DNA from 3 places in the Actinomadura sp. SCN-SB genome. Region 3 is predicted to be linked to each of the others. Evidence: riboswitches for the same ligand, from Rfam matches in the RefSeq annotation. Region 3 holds a riboswitch; each other region holds the start of a gene.
What was found. A riboswitch is a leader RNA that binds a small molecule or an ion and turns the genes downstream of it on or off. The one in region 3 is predicted to bind thiamine pyrophosphate.
Positions count from the first base shown of each region.

Region 1: linked by a shared signal. The riboswitch ahead of thiO (glycine oxidase ThiO) and the one ahead of thiC (phosphomethylpyrimidine synthase ThiC) in region 3 are both predicted to bind thiamine pyrophosphate.
Region 2: linked by a shared signal. The riboswitch ahead of ACGWYJ_RS08675 (purine-cytosine permease family protein) and the one ahead of thiC (phosphomethylpyrimidine synthase ThiC) in region 3 are both predicted to bind thiamine pyrophosphate.

Region 1 is NZ_JBIMPP010000027.1:88,594-95,888, reverse strand. Features, by position in the region: partial or broken gene thiE (thiamine phosphate synthase) at 1-245, opposite strand, end outside; gene ACGWYJ_RS19295 (Rv2175c family DNA-binding protein) at 377-760, opposite strand; gene ACGWYJ_RS19290 (NAD(P)/FAD-dependent oxidoreductase) at 822-2,018, opposite strand; TPP riboswitch at 2,314-2,427, shown strand; gene thiO (glycine oxidase ThiO) at 2,420-3,544, shown strand; gene thiS (sulfur carrier protein ThiS) at 3,541-3,756, shown strand; gene ACGWYJ_RS19275 (thiazole synthase) at 3,763-4,554, shown strand; gene ACGWYJ_RS19270 (DMT family transporter) at 4,661-5,617, shown strand; gene pknB (Stk1 family PASTA domain-containing Ser/Thr kinase) at 5,722-7,295, shown strand, end outside.
Region 2 is NZ_JBIMPP010000010.1:2,854-10,148, forward strand. Features, by position in the region: gene ACGWYJ_RS08670 (PAS domain S-box protein) at 1-12, opposite strand, end outside; gene ACGWYJ_RS08675 (purine-cytosine permease family protein) at 167-1,546, opposite strand; TPP riboswitch at 1,541-1,671, opposite strand; gene ACGWYJ_RS08680 (rhodanese-like domain-containing protein) at 1,749-2,084, opposite strand; gene ACGWYJ_RS08685 (SSI family serine proteinase inhibitor) at 2,131-2,601, shown strand; gene ACGWYJ_RS08690 (Fpg/Nei family DNA glycosylase) at 2,804-3,667, opposite strand; gene ACGWYJ_RS08695 (heavy-metal-associated domain-containing protein) at 3,986-4,192, shown strand; gene ACGWYJ_RS08700 (hypothetical protein) at 4,194-5,156, shown strand; gene ACGWYJ_RS08705 (heavy metal translocating P-type ATPase) at 5,186-7,295, shown strand, end outside.
Region 3 is NZ_JBIMPP010000012.1:101,564-108,858, reverse strand. Features, by position in the region: gene ACGWYJ_RS10895 (sugar phosphate nucleotidyltransferase) at 1-1,372, opposite strand, end outside; gene ACGWYJ_RS10890 (CDP-alcohol phosphatidyltransferase family protein) at 1,369-2,016, opposite strand; gene ACGWYJ_RS10885 (NUDIX hydrolase) at 2,155-2,682, shown strand; TPP riboswitch at 2,742-2,855, shown strand; gene thiC (phosphomethylpyrimidine synthase ThiC) at 2,848-4,584, shown strand; gene ACGWYJ_RS10875 (RNA polymerase sigma factor) at 4,835-5,404, shown strand; gene ACGWYJ_RS10870 (maleylpyruvate isomerase family mycothiol-dependent enzyme) at 5,519-6,487, shown strand; gene ACGWYJ_RS10865 (DUF4331 family protein) at 6,635-7,295, shown strand, end outside.

The sequences.
Region 1 (7,295 bases), on a different contig from region 3:
ACCGCGAGCAGCGCCCCGTGGCGTTCGCAGGCCGCGCGGAACACCTGGAGGTACTCGATCTCCTGCCGCGCCTCCAGCCCCTTCTGGCGGAGCTGGACGATGTCGACGCCGCCGGCGAGGGCGGCGTCGAGGAACTCGGGCAGATCCCCTTGCCGCTCCCGGGCGTCCGTGCAGAGGTAGAGCCGGGCCTGGGCGAGCCGTGCGCGCAGGGCCACGGCGCGGTCGGAGGGGAGGTGCCTGGACACGGTGAGGGCCGGTTCCTTCCGTGCGGTGTCACGATGGTCGCGGGGCCGCGCGCGAGTACCGTCGCGCGTGACCCCGCGATCCTGTCACGTGCGTGTTCTTCCTCGTACGCCGGGTGCTCTCGCCGCGCCCCTCAGAAGGCGAGCGCCTGGGCGCGCCGGCGGACCTCGGTGCCCCGGTTCTCGCTGAGCGCCTGGACGGGGGTTCCGGGGGGGGTGTCGTCCGCGGTGAACAGCCACCGCAGCGTCTCCACATCGTCGTAGCCCGCGTCCGACAGCAGCGTCAGCGTGCCGGAGAGCCCCTTGATGACCTGGCCGTCCTTGATGAAGGCGGCGGGCACCATCGGCTTTCCTCCGCGCCGGACCGCCAGCAGCTTGCGCTCGCTGAGCAGTTGCTTGATCCGGCCGGGCTTGATACCGAGCCGCTCGGTCGCCTCGGGGAGGGAGATCCACTCGCCGGCGAGGGCGTCGGTCTGGGGGTCGAGAGCGCTTTCCACGGTTGCGTGCAGTTGCGTCACGCCCCCTTGCTACCACGCGCCCGCTTCGCTCAAACCCGCCGGATCCGGCCTTGCGGACCGGTCAGCGCACCGCCTGCCTGAGCTGCGCGCCCGGATCGGCCACCGCGTCGGGATCCACGGGCGTACCTGCGGCGATGATGCGCCGTGCCTGGACGAGGTCGCGGGGCTTGTCCACGGTCAGGACGGCGTCCAGCCGGTCACCGGTCAGCCAGCACACGGCCCACTTGCCCTCGGACGGGTCCCCCCGGTGGACGAGCCGCTCGGACCCGGGGTGGTGCCCCGAGTACTGCACCATCCGCCCGAACTGCTCCGACCAGAAGTACGGGACGGCGTCATACGCCGCGTCCTCGCCAAGGAGCGTCGCCGCGGCGACGGACGGGGCGTTGAGCGCGGTGTCCCAGTGCTCGACGAGCAGGCGCCGCCCATACCGCCGCGACCACCATTCGGCGCAGTCGCCCACCGCCACGATGTCGGAACGCACATCGGTCCCCACGCTCGTCCTGAACGCCTCGTCGGTGACGATCCCGCGTTCGACCAGCAGCCCCGAACCGTCCAGCCACTCCAGGCGGGGCCGCACACCAACGCCCACCAGCACCAGGTCGGCCTCGATCCGGCCGCCACCGGCCAGAGCGAGCCCGCCGTCCTCCACCTCGGCCACCTTGACACCCGTACGCAGCTCCACCCCCGCCTCCGCGTACCAGGGAACGGTGAGCGCGCCGACCTCCGGACCGATCGCGTTGGCCAGCGGCGTGTCCGCCGCCTCCACCACCGTCACGGCGCAACCCTTCTTGGCCGCGGCCGTGGCGACCTCCGCCCCGATCCACCCGGCCCCGACGATGACGACCCGCGCCCCCTCCGTCAGCCGGTCGCGGATCACGCGGGCGTCCTCGATGGTCCGCAGTACATGCTGCTCGCCGTCCCCTGGCAGCCTGATCGGCTCCGCCCCGGTGGCGATGACCAGACCGTCGAACGCCATCTCACCCGCCGTCGTGGCCAGCGTCCCGCCACGTGCCGTCCCCGGCCGCAGACCGGTCGCGCTCTCACCGAGAAGCAGCCGGACCCCAAGCGAGTCCCAATCGGCGTCCACCGTGGTGTCGTCGGTCTCCCCCATCAGAACGGCCTTGGACAGCGGCGGCCGATCGTAAGGCCGATGCTCCTCGGCCGACACCAACGTCAGCTCACCCTGAAATCCCTTGCCCCGCAGGCTCTCAACGGCCCGCACCCCCGCCAGACCGCCACCCACCACAATGATCGTCACAGCGCTCATTGTGCCCTGCCCCGACCCCCCAACCCCGAACGACCACCCAACCACCCCAGCCAGCCAACCCCAGCCCCGAACGGCGCCCAAGCGCCGCGATCGCGACCGAAGGCAGGGGCGAGCGCCAGCGAGACCCTGATCGCGCAGCGAGCCCCTGGGCGAGTCGGAGCGATGCAGCGATCGCACGCGGTGCCGGAGAAGGAGGGCGCCCAGCGCCCGACGCCGCAGGCACCGCCAAAAAAGCACAGCGCGACGAGCCGCCAGGCGAGGAGCGCAGCTCTCGCTTGCAATAGACTAAAACCGCGCGGGAGTCCGGTTCGACCGGGCTGAGAGGGCGGCTGGGATGGGCCGCCGACCGCAGAACCTGATCCGGATCATGCCGGCGAAGGGAGCGTGGCGACATGGAGATCGCGATCATCGGGGCGGGTGTGATCGGCCTGGCCACCGCGTGGCGCGCGGCGGCGCGGGGGGCCGTGGTGACGCTGGTGGATCCGGAGCCGGGCAGTGGCGCGTCGGCCGTGGCGGCGGGGATGTTGACTCCGGTGAGCGAGGTCGCGTACGGGGAGGAGCGGCTGCTCGCGTTAGGGCTGGCGTCCCGTGACCGGTATGGGGCGTTCGTCGCGGAGCTTGAGGAGGAGACGGGGCTCGGTACGGGTTACCGCGCCGACGGCATCCTTGAGGTCGCGTTCGACGCGGACGATCTGCGTTATCTGGACGAGGTGCGGCGGCTCCAGGAGAGGTGGGGGATTCCCACCGAGGCGTTGACGGGGCGCGAGTGCCGCAAGCTGGAGCCGATGCTGGCGCCTGGTGTGCGCGGTGGCCTGCTGGCTTCCGAGGACGGTTCGGTCGATCCTCGGCGGCTGGCTCCGGCGCTGCTGGCGGCGGCGGAGAAGCGTGGTGTGCGGATGGTGCGGCGGCGCGCCACCGGTGTGATCGTCGAGAGGGACGTCGCGGTGGGGGTGCGGCTGGAGGGCGGTGGCGAGGTCCGGGCGGAGCGGGTGCTGCTGGCCGCCGGTGCCTGGTCGGGGGGCTTGGAGGGGGTGCCTGAGGAGGTGCTGCCTCCGGTGCGTCCGGTGAAGGGGCAGGTGATCCGGCTCCGTACGGCCGTTCCGTTCTTGCGGCGGTCTACGCGCGGGCTGGTGAAGGGGTCCTCGATCTATCTGGTGCCCAGGGCGGACGGGGAGATCGTGGTCGGTGCCACCCAGGAGGAGATGGGTTTCGACACCCGGGTGACCGCGGGCGGCCTGTGGGAGTTGCTGCGGGACGCGCGCGAGTTGCTCCCCGGCATCACGGAGCTGGAGTTCGCCGAGGTGTCGGCCGGGTTGCGTCCCGGCTCTCCCGACAACGCCCCGCTGATGGGGCCCACGGCCCTGCCCGGTCTCGTCGTGGGAACGGGCCATTATCGCAACGGAATCCTGCTCACCCCGGTCAGCGCCGACATCCTCACCGAGGTGTTGCTGGACGGCACGGTGCCCGAGGTGGGCCGTCCCTTCGTCCCCGAGCGACCCAAGGATGGGACAGCGTGATCAACGTGATCGTGAACGGGGAGCGGCGCGAGCTCCCCGAGGGCACCAGCGTGGCGGACGCGGTCAGCGGCGCGACCGGCCGGTCGGGTCCGGAGACGGCCGGGGTGGCGGCGGCGTTGAACGGCGAGGTCGTGCGTCGTGCGGACTGGGCCGCCACGACGTTGCAGGAGGCGGATCGGCTTGAGGTGCTGACCGCCGTACAGGGAGGCTGAACCCCCGTGAAGCAGGACACAGGCCATGATGTCGAGCCGCTGGTCATCGCGGGCGAGGAGATCCCCTCGCGGTTGATCATGGGGACGGGGGGCGCGCCGAGCATGAGCGTGCTGCGCTCGGCCCTGGTCGCGTCCGGCACCGCCCTCACCACCGTCGCGATGCGGCGGGTCGATCCCTCCGCCCGCGGTTCGGTCCTGGACGTGCTGAACGAGTGCGGGATCCGGGTGCTGCCGAACACCGCCGGGTGTTTCACGGCGGGCGAGGCGGTGCTCACCGCGAAGCTGGCCCGTGAGGCGCTGGGCACCAACTGGGTGAAGCTGGAGGTCATCGCGGACGAGCGCACGCTGCTGCCGGATCCGATCGAGCTGGTGGAGGCGGCCGAGCAGTTGGTGGCCGACGGGTTCGTGGTCCTCCCGTACACCAACGACGATCCTGTGCTGGCGCGCCGCCTGGAGCAGGCGGGCTGCGCGGCGGTGATGCCGCTGGGCTCCCCGATCGGGTCGGGCCTGGGCATCCGCAACCCGCACAACATCGAGCTGATCGTGGAGGACGCGGGCGTCCCGGTGATCCTGGACGCGGGTCTGGGGACCGCCAGCGATGCCGCGCTGGCGATGGAGCTGGGCTGCGACGCCGTTCTGCTCGCGACGGCGGTCACCCGGGCGCAGTCGCCGGAGCGGATGGCCGCGGCGATGCGCCACGCGGTGGAGGCGGGTCGGCTGGCCCGCCTGGCGGGGCGGATTCCCATGCGCCGGTACGCCCAGGCGTCGTCGCCCTGGGAGGGCCTCGCCACACCATAGTGAAGGAACACTAAAGCGTTCCCTGTAGCAATAATCGCTGGACCTGAAAGATCGGCGGGGCGAGACTGGTCGCCGTCCCTCGAACCTCCGATCCAGGGTACGGCACATGATTCAGGGCGAAAGCGGCGGAACCGCGCCGAGGGTGAACCGTCTGGCGCTGGCCGCCGCGACCGTCACGGTCGTGTTCTGGGCCTCCGCCTTCGTGTCCATCCGCAGCGCCGGCGAGGACTACTCGCCGGGTGCGCTGGCGCTGGGACGGCTGCTGGCCGGGGCCGTCACCCTCGGCGTGATCTGCCTGATCCGCCGTGAGGGCCTGCCTCCCCGCGCGGCCTGGCCCGGGATCGCCGCGTCCGGAGTGCTGTGGTTCGGCCTGTACAACGTCGCGCTGAACTGGGGCGAGCAGCAGGTCGACGCGGGCACCGCCGCGATGGTGGTGAACATCGGCCCGCTGCTCATCGCGCTGCTGGGCGGCTGGCTGCTCAAGGAGGGCTTCCCGCCCCGGCTGATGGCGGGGATGGCGGTGTCGTTCGCCGGTGCCGTGGTGGTCGGGTACTCGATGTCGGACGAGGGCCACGCCTCGCTGCTGGGCGTGCTGCTCTGCCTGGTCGCGGCCGTGACGTACGCGGCGGGCGTCGTCAGTCAGAAGCCGGCGCTGCGGCGGGCGTCGGCGCTTCAGGTCACCACGTACGGCTGCCTGATCGGCGCGGTGGCGTGCCTGCCGTTCGCGGGCCGGCTGGCAAGCGAGGTCGGCGACGCCTCGGCCTCCGCGACCCTCAACATGATCTACCTGGGCGTCTTCCCGACCGCGCTGGCGTTCACCACCTGGGCGTACGCGCTGGCCCGCACCTCGGCGGGCAAGATGGGCGCCACCACCTACGCCGCCCCTGCCCTGGTCGTGGTGATGTCGTGGGCGACGCTCGGCGAGGTACCGGAATGGCTGACGCTCGCCGGCGGCCTCCTGTGCCTGGGCGGCGTTGCCGTGGCGCGCCGGAACCCGCGCCCTCGCGGGGTGGCGGAGCCCGCTCCCGCGCCCGTCCCGGCGGGCGGCAAGGCGGTACGCTAGGCGCCGGCGGCCTGCGAAGGCCCGGCCCCGCCGCCGAGGATCGGCCCGTCGGTAGTCCTGCGGGCTGATGGGTTCCGTTCGGGAAGGCCCTTACACTCGCTCTGATGGACGCTACGGTCGCTGACCCCCTCGTCGGGCAGGTGCTCGACGGGCGGTACCGCATCGAATCCCGCGTCGCCCGTGGCGGGATGGCCACCGTCTACATGGGCCGCGACATGCGCCTCGACCGCACGGTGGCGATCAAGGTGATGCACGCCGCGCTGGCCACCGACGAGGACTTCGTCCGCCGGTTCATCGGCGAGGCCAAGGCCGCCGCCGCGCTCTCCAACCCTAACGTGGTCGCGGTCTACGACCAGGGCGCCGACGGCGAGCACGTCTACCTGGTGATGGAGTACGTCCGCGGCCGCACGCTGCGCGACCTGCTCACCGAACGCGGCCGGCTGGGCCCGCGCGCCGCCCTGGAGATCATGCAGCCGGTGCTGGCCGCGCTGGGCGCCGCGCACCGCGCCGGCCTCGTGCACCGCGACGTCAAGCCGGAGAACGTGCTGCTCACCGAGGACGGCCAGGCCAAGGTCGCCGACTTCGGGCTCGCGCGGGCCGAGACCGCGTCCGGGATGACCAAGACCGGCGTGATCATCGGCACGGTCGGCTATCTCGCGCCCGAGCAGGTCCTGTCCGGCCACGCCGACGTGCGCTCCGACGTGTACGCCGCGGGCGTCATGCTGTTCGAGCTGCTCACCGGCACGCTCCCGCATCAGGGCGACACCCCGCTCGCGGTCGCGTACAAGCACGTCAACGACCCGATCCCCGCCCCGTCCACCCTGGTGCCGGGGCTGCCGCACCCCCTGGACGCCCTGGTGCTGCGCGCCACCGCACGCCAGCCCCAGGAGCGCCCGCAGGACGCGAACGTCTTCCTGGGCGAGGTGGCCCAGGTGCACGCGGGCCTCCCCCGCGACATCGACCGGCGGGTGGGCATGCCCGCCGCGCAGCCCCGCCCGGCGGCCGACGGCTCCACCAGGGTCTTCGACGCGCGCACCGCGCCCGCGCCGGTGCCGCCGCCCCGTTCCCCGGGCGACCTCGCCATCAGCGTCCTGACCGGCCGCTACGTGCTGATCGCGATCGGCGCGGTGGCGGCGGTCATCCTGGGCTGGGCGGTCTGGTACCAGACCTCGGGCCAGTACGACCACGTCCCCGACACCATCATCGGGATGCCCGTGGCGGACGCGCGGGCGAAGCTGGAGGACGGCGGCATGACCGTCCGGATCGGCGACGCCGTGTACAGCGACAAGGTCAAGAAGGGCGAGGTCGCGCGGTCCGAGCCGGGTCCCGGCAGCCGCCTCACCGACGGCTCCCTGGTCACCCTCTTCCCGTCCAAGGGCCGCGTCCCCAGGGAGGTGCCGGACGTGACCGGCAAGCCCGTGGACGAGGCCAGGAAGATCCTCCGGGACCGGGGCTTCACGCCGGGCAAGGTGACCGCGACCACGTCCCAGAGCCACGACCGCGACCACGTCATCCGCACGAAGCCGCCCGCCGGGCAGAAGCAGTCCCCCGACGAGCCGGTGGACATCGTGGTCAGCCGAGGCATGGAGATGCCCTCGCTCGTGGGCCGCAACGGCGACGAGGCCGCGAACCAGTTGCGCTCCATGGGCCTGGACGTCGACGTCGACCGCCGCCGGAA
Region 2 (7,295 bases), on a different contig from region 3:
CACGCCTGTCATCGTGCCATCGCGACCCTGCGCGCCGCCGGGTAACCGCCGGTGAAAAGTTCTTGCTCTTGGTCCCTGGTCTACGGAAAAACGCCACGTCAGCCCGGTAACAGACGGAAGTGACATCGCCGCCGCCCACCTGCGCGCTTATCGGAAGGCGAAGGATTCACCCGCGGCCGCGGGCGACCCGTCCGGCGGCGAGCGCGGCGAGACCGGCGACCAGGAACGACAGCAGCGACGCGCTCATCCAGGACTGCGGCGTGAACCCGATCGCGCCCTGGACGTCCTGCCAGAAGCTCGCCCACCAGCTCACCCCGCCCGGGTAGATCAGCTGGTAGACGACGAACCCGGCCGCCCAGGCCGCGATCATGCCCCAGCGGGACGGGGCGTCGCGCTCCATGTTCCAGCCGAGCTCGTCCACGGGGGCCTTGCCCAGCGCGGCGCGGAGACGTCCCCTGCCCAGGAAGAAGTCGGCGGCCAGCACGCCCAGCATCGGCACGAACACCGAGCCGATGAGGGACAGGAACGCCGCGTAGTCCCCGATGTCCAGCAGCAGCGCGAGACCGGTGATCACCGCGCCGAGCGCGATCGTCAGCACTCTGCGGTCGGCGCGCGGGACGAGGTTCTGGATGGACACCGCGGTGGAGTACACGTTGGCGAACGACTGGTCGGCCTCGCGCAGCACGAACACGGCGAAGAACAGCGTGCCCAGCGCGACGCCGAGGAACGGGTCGAACACCTTCGACGAGTCGCCCGCCACCAGGGCCAGCGCCAGCAGGCCCAGCACGTACGCGAAGATCTGCGTGGCCGAGTAGCCCACCGCGGCGGCGCCGAACGCGCCCCGCGCCGAACGGGCGTGCCGGGTGTAGTCGGCCGCCAGCGGGACCCAGGAGATCGACACCGCCAGCGCCGCGTCCGCGCCGATCCAGAACCCGCCCCACGACCCCTCGGTCAGGTCCGGCAGCGGCTCGCGCAGAAGCTGGACGTAGAAGTACACCAGCGCGATCATCACGGCGGCGGTGACATAGCGGCGCAGCAGGCGTACCGAGCCCAGCGGCCAGATCGTCAGCGCGGTCGTGAGGAGCCCGGCCGCGATCACATAGCCCCAGCGCGGCACCCCGTCCCACAGCGTGCGGGCCGCGTCCGCGATCACGATCAGCTCGAAGGTGCCCCAGCCGATCAGCTGCGCGATGTTCAGCACGGTCGGCAGGTACGAGAGCCGGGCCCCGAAGAGCCCGCGCAGCAGCACCATCGCGGGCTGTCCCGTCCGCGCGCCCGGCGCCGCCGCCAGGCCCAGCATGAGCCCGCCCAGCGCCGTACCGACGACCATCGCGACGATCCCCGCGGCGATCGACAGGGTGGGACGGCCGTTCTCGTCCGGTGCCAGCACGGTGTACGCGCCGGAGAACGCGAAGAGGCTCACGCCCAGGTTGGCCCAGAACGCGCCCTGGTCCCAGAATCCCAGCGCCCGCGGCGCCGGCTCCTCAAGGGTGAAGGGGACCTCGTCGCGCGGACGTCGTTCGACGGTGACGCTCGTGTCGGACACCGGAGACACGCTCCCTACGCCGGCATTACCCGGACAGGTTCAGGCGGTCGGCGGCGCCATGCGAGCCGTCATCGGCTCCGGCCGCCCTCTCAGCCCGGTTGGCCCGAGCTCCCGCGAAAATCGGTCGAAGGGATCGTACCTATGCAACGCGCACAAAACCACCACCGACCCGCGCGGTGGCCGTCACCACGGAGCGAGGAGGTCAGGCGACGTAGGGCGGGGCGCCGGTGTCGGTCTCCATCGGCCGGCCCACCTCGGCCCACCGCTTCATGCCGCCGTCCACGTTCCTCGCCAGCCAGCCCGCCTGGTTCAGCGCGACCGTCACCTGGGCCGAGCGCGCCCCCGACCGGCAGATCACGTAGATCTCCTGGTCACGCGGGACCTCGGCGGCGCGATCGCGCAGCCGCCCCATCGGGATGTGCACGGCCTGGGGCGCGTGACCCGCGTCCCACTCGTCCTGTTCACGCACATCCAGCAGGTACGCGTCCTGCGGAACGTCCTGTGCGTCCACCGCCGGGACATCGTCCCCGAAATTCATCACACCTCCATGGAACCGTGTGGACCCCTGTCACGTCGAATCACGCATGCGGTATCGGACGCTCCTTTTCACCGCGCCCGGCCTGGCCATGATCCTGGCATCGGCCGGCTGCGGCTCCGAACAGGCATCCAACCAACCCGCCAACGACCCCGCCGACCGTTCTCCCGCCACCTCGTCCGTCAGCCCGTCCGCCCAGGGCGACACGCTGACCATCCAGGTCAAGGCGTCCCCGCAGGCACCGGCCAAGACCTGGACGCTGCGCTGCGACCCCGTGGGCGGCGACCATCCCAAGGCCGAGCAGGCGTGCGCCAAGCTCGCCGCCACCCAGGACCCGTTCAAACCCATACCGGCCGACCAGATCTGCACCAAGATCTACGGTGGCCCCGAGGTGGCGACGGTCAAGGGCACGTGGCGCGACCAGCCCGTCAACGCCAGGTTCACCCGCGGCGACGGCTGCGAGCTCAACCGCTGGAGCAAGGTCGCCCCCCTCTTCGGCGACGTCCCCAAGGTCCGCTGACCACACACCAGCCCGGGGGTGTCCGCCCCAGCGCGGACCCTTCGCGTGTCCCTGAAGCGTCGATCCACACCACCCGCCCTCCAAGGGTCGCGACGCCGCGCAGGGTGAACTCGATCTTGAAGGCGCGTTGGGCCTGTGTGCCGGCGCGGACGTGAACCCGGTTCTGGTCGTCGCGTGGGGGTCTGCTCGGCCGCGCCCTGTGTCACTTGAGGAGGCGGGAGAGGCGGCGGTCGGCCAGGGGTTTGCCGCCGGTCTGGCAGGTGGGGCAGTACTGGAGGGAGGAGTCGGCGAACGAGACCTCGCGGATCGTGTCGCCGCAGACCGGGCACTTCTGGCCGGTGCGGGCGTGGACGCGGAGGCCGGTCTTCTTCTCGCCCTTGAGATCCTGGGCGGCCAGGCCGCGGGAGCGTTCGACGGCGTCGCCGAGGGTCTCGACGATGGCCCGGTGCAGGGTCTCGACGTCCTCGTCGGTCAGGGACGAGGCGATCTTGAAGGGGGACATCCTCGCCGCGTGCAGGACCTCGTCGGAGTAGGCGTTGCCGATGCCCGCGATGATCTTCTGGTCGCGGAGAAGGCCCTTGATCTGGGTGCGCTTGCCCTGGACGATGTCGCGCAGCGTGTCGGCGGTGAACGTCTCGTCCAGGGGGTCGGGGCCCAGCGAGGCCACGCCGGGGACCTCCTGGGGGTCGCGGACGACGTACACCGCCAGGCCCTTCTTGGTCCCGGCCTCGGTCAGGTCGAAGCCCGAGCCGTCGTCGAGGTGGACGCGCAGGGCCAGCGGGTTCTTGCCGCCGGGGCGCACGGGTCTGGTGGGCAGTTCCTCGCGCCAGCGCAGCCAGCCCGCGCGGGCCAGGTGGACGACCAGGTGGAGCCCGTCGATGTCGAGGTCGAGGAACTTGCCGTGCCTGGTGACCCCGGTCACGGTCAGCCCGCCCAGCGCTGAGACCGGCGGGTCGTAGGTCTTCAGCGCCGAGATGGCGAGAACATCGACGCGGGCGACGGCATGACCGGTCGCGCGTTCGCGCAGGAAGCCGGCCAGGGCCTCGACCTCGGGTAGTTCAGGCATGGTTTCAGTATCGGTGACGGCGGAGGGTGTCCACAGCCCTGTGGAAGCCTGTGGACAAATTTGTGGATGGACGGGCGGGGGCCCGGGTGTTCGATGCTTTCGCAGGATAGAGCCCTGCAAACTCGGACAAAATTCCCCGCCCTCGGGTCGTCGCCCGGGTGTTCGGGGTGTGGATAACTTCGCGGGCCGCCGGAGTGTGAGCGGGATCGCGAAATCACCCCTGGGGGGTAGGGGTTGCAGTCCCATGAACGCTGTGGCAGCATGAGGACCATGAAATACCCCCCAGGGGTAATAAGCCGACCGTAGAGGGAGCGCCGCATGACCACCGCCACCTACACCGTGACCGGAATGACCTGCTCGCACTGCGTGAACGCGGTCCGGGAAGAGGTCGGGCAGATCACCGGCGTGCACGCCGTGGCCGTCGACCTGGACTCCGGGCGAGTGACCGTGACCAGTGACTCCCCCCTCGACGACGCCCAGGTCCGGGAGGCCGTCGAGGAGGCCGGATACGAGTTGAAGGCATGACATGAACGTAGCGACCAAGCTGGGTGCCTACGCCCTGGGCCTGGCCGCCGTCTTCGGAGGCGCCCTCGGGGTCGGCGCGCTGACCGGCCCCGTGGGCGCCGACCCCGGCGCGTCCCGGACCGCCGGGCACGGAGAGGGCGGGCACGGTCGCGGAGGCTCCTCACATGGCGGCGGCAATACCCCTACCCCCCTACCCGGAGGTCTCCAGGTGTCCCAGGACGGCTACACCCTCAACCCTGGGACCACCACGATCCCGGCGGGCAAGCGCACCGACTTCCGCTTCACCGTGAACGGCCCCGACGGCAAGCCCGTCACCCGCTACACGCCCCTCCACGGCAAGAAGCTCCATCTGATCATCGCCCGCCGTGATCTGTCGGGCTTCCAGCACCTCCACCCCACGGAGGCCGGCGGCGGCGTCTGGACGATCCCGCTCACGCTGCCCGACCCCGGGGCCTACCGGTTCTTCACCGACGTCCAGCCCGAGGGCGCGCCCAAGCAGCTCACCCTGGGCACCGACATCACCGCCCCGGGCGACTACGAGCCCACGCCGCTCCCGGCGCCCGCGCAGGTCGCCGAGGTGGACGGGTACGAGGTCCGGCTGGACGGGGCGCTGGTCCCGGGACGATCGAGCAAGATCACCCTGACCGTGAGCAAGGACGGCCGCCCGGTCACCGACCTGGAGCCGTACCTGGAGGCGTACGGTCACCTCGTGGCCCTGCGCGACCGCGATCTCGCCTACCTGCACGTCCACCCGGACGGCGAGCCGGGCGACGGCAGGACCGAGCCCGGTCCGTCCATCACCTTCTACGCCGAGGTGCCCAGCACCGGGACGTACCGGCTCTACCTGGACTTCCAGCACCAGGGGAAGGTCCGGACCGCGGAGTTCACCGCCACCGCCGGTGCGGGGCAGGCGGTCCCGGCGCAGGACGACCATGGTGGTGGCGACCACCGGCACGCCGACTAGCGCTGATCCGACGAAAGGGAGGGGCAGAGATGAGCACGGAAGTGACCCCCGGCCGGGTCGAGCTGACGATCGGCGGCATGACGTGCGCCTCGTGCGCCGCCCGCGTCGAGAAGCGGCTGAACAAGATCGAGGGCGTGACCGCCACCGTCAACTACGCCACGGAGAAGGCCAGGGTCGACTACCCCGACGGCGTGACCGTGGACGATCTGATCGCGCAGGTGGAGAAGGCCGGGTACACGGCCGAGCCGCCACCCCCGCCCACAACCGCCGCCGGATCCGAGGACGCCTCCGCGGAGGAGGACGACGGCCTGCGCCCACTGCGGCAGCGGCTGGTGACGGCGATCGTGCTGTCGGTCCCGGTGGTCGCGATGGCGATGGTGCCGGCCTGGCAGTTCGACAACTGGCAGTGGCTGTCGCTGACCCTGGCGGCGCCGGTGGTGGTGTACGCGGGGTGGCCGTTCCACAAGGCCGCCTGGACGAACCTGCGGCACGGCGCCGCGACCATGGACACGCTCGTGTCCCTGGGCACGCTGGCGGCGTTCGGCTGGTCGCTGTGGGCGTTGTTCTGGGGCATGGCGGGCGAGCCGGGGATGAAGCACGAGTTCGAGTTCTCGGTGACCCGCACCGACGGGTCGATGAACATCTACCTGGAGACCGCCTCCGCGGTGATCGCGTTCATCCTCGCCGGACGGTACTTCGAGGCCCGCGCCAAGCGGCGCGCCGGGTCGGCGTTGCGCGCGCTGATGGAACTGGGCGCCAAGGACGTCGCCGTCCTGCGCGACGGCGGACGCGAGGAGCGGATCCCCGTCGAGCGACTGGCGGTCGGCGACGTGTTCGTCGTCCGTCCCGGCGAGAAGATCGCCACGGACGGCGCGGTGGTCGAGGGATCGTCCGCCGTGGACGCCTCGCTGCTGACGGGCGAGTCCGTCCCGGTCGAGGTCGGCCCCGGGGACACCGTGACGGGCGCCACCGTCAACGCGGGCGGGCGGCTGCTGGTGCGCGCCACCCAGGTCGGGTCCGACACGCGGCTGGCGCAGATGGCGCGGCTGGTGGAGGAGGCGCAGGGCGGCAAGGCGAAGGTGCAGCGCCTGGCCGACCGGATCTCCGGGGTGTTCGTGCCGATCGTGATCGCGCTGGCCGTGGGCACGCTGGGGTTCTGGCTGGGCACCGGCGGCGGCGCGGCGGCCGCGTTCACCGCCGCGGTGGCCGTGCTGATCATCGCCTGCCCGTGCGCGCTGGGCCTGGCCACCCCGACCGCGCTCATGGTCGGGACGGGACGGGGCGCCCAGTTCGGCATCCTGATCAAGGGTCCGGAGGTGCTGGAGTCCACCCGCGCGATCGACACGGTCGTCCTGGACAAGACCGGCACCGTCACCACCGGCCAGATGGCCTTGGTGGACGTCATCACCGCCGAGGGCGTGGACGAGAACGAGGTGCTGCGCCTGGCCGGGGCCTTGGAGAACGCCTCCGAACACCCCATCGCGCAGGCCATCGCCACCGGCGCCGCCACCCGTGCTGGAGAGCTCGGCAAGGTGGAGGACTTCGCCAACGTCGAGGGCCTGGGCGTCCAGGGAATCGTGGACGGTCACGGCGTCCTGGTAGGGCGGCCGCAACTGCTGGCCGAGTGGTCGCAGCACCTGTCGCCCGAGCTGGAGAAGGCGATGCGGGAGGCGCAGGAACTCGGCCACACCGCGGTGGCGGTCGGGATCGACGGCGCCGCACGGGCTGTGATCACGGTCGCGGACCAGGTGAAGCCGGGCTCGGCCGAGGCCGTCGAGCGGCTGCGCGCGCTGGGGCTCCGTCCCGTCCTGCTCACCGGGGACGCCGAGGCCGTGGCCCGCACGGTCGCGAGCACCGTCGGCATCGGCGAGGTCATCGCCGAGGTGCTGCCCGAGGGCAAGGTCGATGTGATCAAGCGGCTGAAGGACGAGGGCCGCACGGTCGCGATGGTCGGGGACGGCGTGAACGACGCCGCCGCGCTCGCCGAGGCCGACCTGGGCCTGGCCATGGGCACCGGCACGGACGTGGCCATCGAGGCGTCCGACCTGACCCTGGTCAGCGGTGACCTGCGGGTGGCCGCCGACGCGATCAGGCTGGCCCGCCGCACCCTCGCGACGATCAAGGGCAATCTGTTCTGGG
Region 3 (7,295 bases):
TCGGCAGCGCGCACGCCTCAAGGTCCTGGACGTCGATCGCGGTGGAGGTCAGCGCGCTGATCATCGCGCGCTTGAGGGTGCGGGCGGCGCGCGAGGCGTCGCAGCCGGTCACCACGGCGGCGCCCTTGCGCAGCGTGGTGGCGTACGCGCTGGCCAGCCGGACCGCCAGCTCGGGAGTGATCTCCACGTTGATCAGCCCGGACACCCCGCGCGGCCCGAACAGGGTGCGCTGCCCCCGCGACTCCCAGATCACGCTGGTGTTGACCACCGCGCCGGCCTCGACGGTCTTGAACGGGTACACCTTGACCTGGCTGGACACGTACGCCTCGGCCTCGATCACGCACTCGTCGCCGACGATCGCGCCCTCCTCGACCCGCGCGCCGGTCATGATGTCGGTGTTCTTGCCGATCACGCAGCCGCGCAGGTTGGTGGACGGCGCGATGAACACGTTGTCGTGGACGACGGCGCGGTGCAGGAACGCGCCCTCCTTCACCACCACGTTGCTGCCCAGCACGGTGAACTCGCGCAGCTCCACCCCTGGCTCGACCTTGGCGTAGTCCCCGACGTACAGGGGGCCCTTGAGGACGGCCTCGGCGTCGACCTCGGCGCCCTCCCCCACCCACACGCCCGGTGACAGCTCGAAGCCGTGCAGGTCGACGTCGACGAGGCCGGAGAGCATGTCGGCCTGTGCCTTCATGTAGCTGGCGTGGGTGCCGACGTCCTCCCAGTAGCAGTCGGCGACGTACCCGTACAGCGGGGCGCCCTCGGCCAGCAGGCCGGGGAACACGTCGCCGGACCAGTCCACCGGCGTGCCCTCGGCGACACGGCCGAGCACCTCCGGCTCCATGACGTAGATGCCGGTGTTGACGGTGTCCGAGAACACCTGCCCCCAGGTGGGCTTCTCCAGGAACCGCCGGACGCGGCCCCGTTCGTCGACGATGATGATCCCGAACTCCAGGGGGTTGGGCACCCGCTTGAGCCCGATCGTGACCAGCGCGCCGTTCTCCTCGTGGAACCGCACCATGTCGGTGAGGTCGATGTCGGTGAGCGCGTCCCCCGAGATCACCAGGAAGCGGTCGTCGCGCAGCGCCTCCGCCGCGTTGCGCACGCTGCCCGCCGTGCCCAGCGGGACCTCCTCGGTGGCGTAGCTGAGCGCCATGCCGAGCTCCTCGCCGTCGGCGAAGTAGTTGCGGATCAGCGCCGCCAGGAACTGGACGGTCACCACCGTCTCGGTGAACCCGTGCCGCTTGAGCAGCCGCAGCACATGCTCCATGATCGGCCGGTTGACGAGGGGGAGCAGGGGCTTGGGCTGGTTGGCGGTCATCGGACGCAGCCGCGTCCCCTCCCCGCCCGCCATCACGACGGCCTTCATCTGGGGGTCTCCGCTCCCTTCTGATCGCCTGCCGGGCCGGCCTCCGCCGGGCCCGGCGGCCCGGGGGACGCGGCGCGGTCGGCCGTCCACAGCCGCCTGGTCTGCTCCCAGTAGAGGAGGGCCGCCCACCAGTACAGGACCGTCCCCCAGACCGCGAAGGACCAGCCGATCACCTTGGCGGCCGTGGCCACACCGCCGTCGTGGTCGCCCAGCAGCAGCAGCGGGAACGCGTACAGCAGGCACAGCGTGGCGGCCTTGCCGGCGAAGTGCACCGGCAGCGTCCCCGAGTAGCCGAGCCGGCGGATGATCGGGGCGATCGGGACGATCGCCACCTCCCGGCCCACCAGCACGAGCACCAGCCAGAGGGGGATGATGTCGCGGACGGTGAGCCCGATCAGCGTGGCCAGGATGTAGAGCCGGTCGGCGGCCGGGTCCAGGACCACGCCGAGCCTGCTGGTCTGGTCCAGCATCCGGGCGAGCTTGCCGTCGAGCCAGTCGGAGAGGCCGGCGAACACCAGCACGCCCAGCGCCCACCAGTCGGCCTCGATCAGCACCAGCCACAGGAACAGCGGGACGCCGAACAGCCGCGCGAAGCTCAGGACGTTCGGAACCGTCCAGATCCGGCCCGACACGTACTCGGCCAGCGGCGCGGTCCGCTGCTCGCGGCCCGGCTCCGGCGGCCCTCCGACATCAGGACTCACTGACGCGTTCGCCTCCCCTGTCCCCCAATGCCCTTGACCCTACCGTCAGGGTCCGGTGATGCCCGGGGTAGCCTGCGGTGCATGCGATGGACGTTGCACGGGGAGACCTGCGTCTATCGCAGCCCCTGGATGAACCTGTGCCTGGCCGACGTGGAACTGCCCGACGGGCGCCGGTTCGACCACCATCTGGTGCGGGTCCGCGACGCCGCCGGAGTGGTCGCGCTGGACGGCGAGGGGAGGGCGCTGCTCATCTGGCGGCACCGCTTCATCACGGGCCGGTGGGGGTGGGAGATCCCCGGCGGCCGGGTCGAGGAGGGCGAGGAGCCCGAGCACTCCGCGGCGCGTGAGCTGCTGGAGGAGACGGGCTGGCGTCCCGGCCCGCTGCGGCACCTGTTCGACGTCCCGGCCTCGCCCGGCCTGCACGACGGGGTGCACCACCTGTACGCGGCCGACGGCGCGGAGCGCGTCGGGGATCCGACCGACGTGGAGGCGGAACGGATTGAGTGGGTGCCGCTCGCCTCCGTGCCCGCGCTGGCGGCCCGTGGCGAGATCGGCTCCTCCTCCAGCCTCGCCGCGCTGCTCTACCTGCTGGGCGGGAACGGGCGGTAGGCCGCGGCGGCGTCCATGATCGGGTGTGGACGGCGGGGCGGCCGCCGGGTTACGGTCGAGACGAAGATCGCGGGGGCCCGGCGAACCGGGCTGAGATAGCGGCTGAGACGGCCGCTGACCGCTGGAACCTGACCGGGTAATGCCGGCGTAGGGAGAGATCCAGTGATGACCGAGCACGGCTCTGTTCAGCACGCCCGAAAGACGTACCTTCCCGGCTCGCGGGACGATCTGCGGGTGCCCATGCGGGAGGTGCCGCTGAGCAACGGGGGCGCGGTGGTGCTGTACGACACCTCCGGCCCGTACACCGACCCCTCGTACGAGGCCGACGTGCGGCGCGGGCTGCCGCCGCTGCGTGAGGCGTGGATCGCCGAGCGCGGCGACACCGCCGAGTACGAGGGCCGGGCCGTCCGTCCCGAGGACGACGGCAGGCGATCGGGTGACCCGTTGCGGAACGAGGCGAGGTTCCGTGAACGCAGACCGCGCAAGGCGACCGGCGGCGCGGTGACGCAGCGCGCCTACGCGATGCGCGGCGAGATCACCCCGGAGATGGAGTTCGCGGCGCTGCGCGAGGGCGTCGAGCCGGAGTTCGTGCGGTCCGAGCTGGCCGCGGGCCGGGCGGTGCTGCCCGCCAACGTCAACCACCCCGAGATCGAGCCGATGGTGATCGGCCGGAACTTCCTGGTGAAGGTGAACGCCAACATCGGCAACTCGGCGGTGGCGTCCTCCATCGAGGACGAGGTGGAGAAGCTGACCTGGGCGATACGGTGGGGCGCCGACACGGTCATGGACCTGTCCACCGGCCGTGACATCCACACCACCCGCGAGTGGATCCTGCGCAACTCGCCGGTGCCGGTCGGCACCGTCCCGCTGTACCAGGCGGTGGAGAAGGTCGGCGGCGACCCGGCCGAGCTGACCTACGAGGTGTTCCGGGACACCGTGATCGAGCAGGCCGAGCAGGGCGTGGACTACATGACCGTGCACGCGGGCGTGCTGCTGCGGTACATCCCGCTGACCGCGCGGCGCAAGACCGGGATCGTGTCCCGGGGCGGTTCGATCATGGCGGCCTGGTGCCTGGCCCACCACCGCGAGAACTTCCTCTACACCCATTTCCGGGAGCTGTGCGAGATCTTCGCCGCCTACGACATCACCTGGTCGCTGGGCGACGGGCTGCGCCCCGGCTCCATCGCCGACGCCAACGACGAGGCGCAGTTCGCCGAGCTGCGCACGCAGGGCGAGCTCACCGCGATCGCGGCGGAGTTCGGCACCCAGGTCATGAACGAGGGCCCGGGCCACGTCCCGATGCACAAGATCAAGGAGAACGTGGACCTGCAACAGGAGCTGTGCGGCGGCGCGCCGTTCTACACCCTCGGCCCGCTCACCACCGACATCGCGCCCGGGTACGACCACATCACCTCGGCGATCGGCGCCGCGATGATCGGCTGGCACGGCACCGCGATGCTCTGCTACGTCACGCCCAAGGAGCATCTGGGGCTGCCGGACCGGGAGGACGTCAAGGCCGGCATGATCGCATACAAGATCGCCGCGCATGCCGCCGACGTGGCCAAGGGGCATCCGGGCGCTCAGGCGTGGGACGACGCGCTGTCGGACGCCCGGTTCGAGTTCCGCTGGGAGGACCAGTTCAACCTGGCGCTGGACCCGGAGACGGCCCGCTCGTTCCATGACGAGACGCTGCCGGCCGAGCCCGCCAAGACCGCGCACTTCTGCTCGATGTGCGGCCCGCACTTCTGCGCCATGAAGATCACGCAGGATGTGCGCGCGTACGCGGCGGCGCGCGACCTGGACGAGCGCGAGGCGCTGGAGGAAGGGATGCGGGCGAAGGCCGCCGAGTTCACCGCGTCCGGCGGGCGGATCTACCTGCCGGTGACGTCCGCGGACTCCTGAGCCGTCACCGGGCCGCCGCCACGCCTCCGCGAGGGGACGTGGCGGCGGCCCGGGAACGTGGCCGGGTTCGGCCCGCGCCGCCCGTACCGCCACCCATCGTCCTGCCGGAACGACGCACCGTGACCATCGGCTTCCATGTCGATCTCTTCTGCCCGGGACGGCTACGCGAACGCCCCAGATCCGGGAGAGTATGAAGCGGCGCCGCCCGACGCGGCGCGCGAACCTTCGGTCTGGACGGGTGGTGGTACCGGTGGACTCGCCAGGACCCGCGGTCGCCCGCGACGAGGAGCTGCGGGCCCGGCTCGCCGCGGGCGACGAGGAGGCGCTGGCCGAGATCTACGACCTGTTCGCACCCCTGGTGTACGGGCTGGCGCGGCGGGTGACGGCGGACGCCGAGGCGGCCGGCGACGTGACGCAGGAGGTGTTCGTCGGGCTCTGGGAGCGGCCGCTGTCGTTCGACCCGGCGAAGGGCTCGCTGCGCACGTGGCTGGCGACGCTGGCGCACCGCCGGGCGGTCGACTGGGTGCGCAGGGAGAGCCGGCACCGGCGGCCGCCGCCGTACCTGGAGCGGGAGGGCAACGGGCATCCCACGGTCGAGGAGGTGGTCGTCGAGGGCGAGCTGGCCCAAGGGGTCCGCCGCGGCCTGCACGCGCTGCCCGGCCCGTTACGCGAGGTGCTGGAGCTGGCCTACTACCGCGGCCTGACCTACCGGGAGGTGGCGGTGACGCTCGGCATCCCGGAGGGGACGGCCAAGTCCCGGATCCGCAGCGCCCTGGCCAGGCTCGCCTCGGACCTCGAACGCGAAGGGCTGAGCACGTGACGGCCCGCGCCATCGGTCACGGCGTCCCCGGGTCGCCGTACCCACTGGTGAATCGGTCGGCGGAAGCGTACCTTCGGAGGGAGGCCGGGCTTGAGCGAGGAAGGACATCCTGACGTGGACAGGGCTCTCGCCGCCTGGGCACTGCACGCGTGCCCTCCCGACGAGGCCGCCCGGATCGACGAGCATCTCGCGTCCTGCCCCGGCTGCGCCGCCGAGGCGGACCGGATGCGCCGCACCGCCGCGCTGCTCGCGGCGGTCACCGAGACGGCCCCGCCCCCTTCGCTGCGCGCCGGAGTGCTGTCGGCCGCGCGCCGCAGGCGCAGGCCCGGCGTCGCCATGGGCCTGTCCCCCGGCCTCGCCGACGCCTACGCCCGCCAGGTGGCCCGGATGGACGACCTGCTGGCCTCGCTGACCACCGACGACTGGCGCGCGCCCGTCGCCAAGTACGACTCCGTGCGGCAACTGGTGGACCACCTCAACCGCAACGACGCCGCGTTCGCCGGCGACCTCGGCCTCGTCGCCCGGGCGCACGACCCCGGCCCGCGCGGCGTCTGGCACGCGCAGGCGGAGGCGGTGCTGCGCGGCGTGTCCGCCGACACGACCCTGCTGGAACGTCCGGCGGCCCTCGCCGTTCCCGGTCCCCGCGTCGTCCGCGCACCGGCGCGCACCGGCCTGGTGCAGCGGACGTTCGAGACCTGGACGCACGCCGACGACATCCGCGCGGCCGTGGGCCGTCCCGCCGAGCCGCCGCCGGGCGAGCACCTGCGGCTGATCGTCGAGATGGCCGTCCCGATGCTGCCGCAGGCGCTGCGCGACACCGGCCGTGCCCGTCCCGGGCGCACGGCGCGGCTCAGGCTGACCGGGCCCGGCGAGGGCGAGTGGCTCGTCCCGATGGCGCCCGGTCCCGCCGGCGCGGGTCCGGGTGCGGAACGTCCCGACGTCACGGTCACGGCCGACGCGGAGGAGTTCTGCCGGCTGGTGGCCAACCGGCGCAGGCCCGAGACGTTCGCGCACGTCACCGAGGGCGACGCGGCGCTGGCGGCCGACCTCCTGCACGCCGCCGCGACCCTGGGCTGCGACTGAGCCGTCCTGAGACGGCGTTTGGATGAGGCGAGTTCGGAAGTTGGCCCTATCCGGCCACTCGCCCATCCGTAACGGGCGGCGGGTCCGAAAGCGGGACGGATGCGGTGCCGGACGAAGGCACCGCCGACCCGCGCAAAGGACACTGCGATGTCACTACTCCTACCCGCCCGGCTCCGCGGCGCGGCCATGCTGGCGGCCGGCGCGGCGCTCGTCGCGAGCGGGCTCGCCGGGCTGCAACCGGGAGCGGCCACGGCCTCCAGCCACCGCGAGGCGCCGCTGATCTCGGGCATGGCCCCCTACGACAACGTGGACGTGTACGCGTTCGTCAGCCCCGACAAGCCCGACACGACCACGCTGATCGCCAACTTCTGGCCCTTCGAGGAGCCCGCCGGCGGACCCAACTTCTTCAAGTTCGCCACCGACGCCCGGTACGAGATCCACGTCGACAACGACGGCGACTCGCTGCCGGAGTTCACCTACCGTTACACCTTCAAGGACACCTACCGGAACCGTAACACCTTCCTGTACAACGTGGGACCCGTCCGCAGCCTGGACGACCCCAACCTCAACTTCCGCCAGTTCTACGACCTGACGCTCATCTCGCGGCGCGGCGGCGCGGTGCACAGCACCCGCACGCTGGCCGGCGACGTGCCGGTGGCGCCGTCCAACGTGGGCAAGGCGTCGATGCCCGACTACCGGGCGCTGCGGCAGCAGGCGATCAAGACGCTGCCCAGCGGCACCGCCACCTTCGCCGGCCAGTCGGACGCGCCGTTCGCGCTGGACCTGCGGGTCTTCGACCTGCTGTACG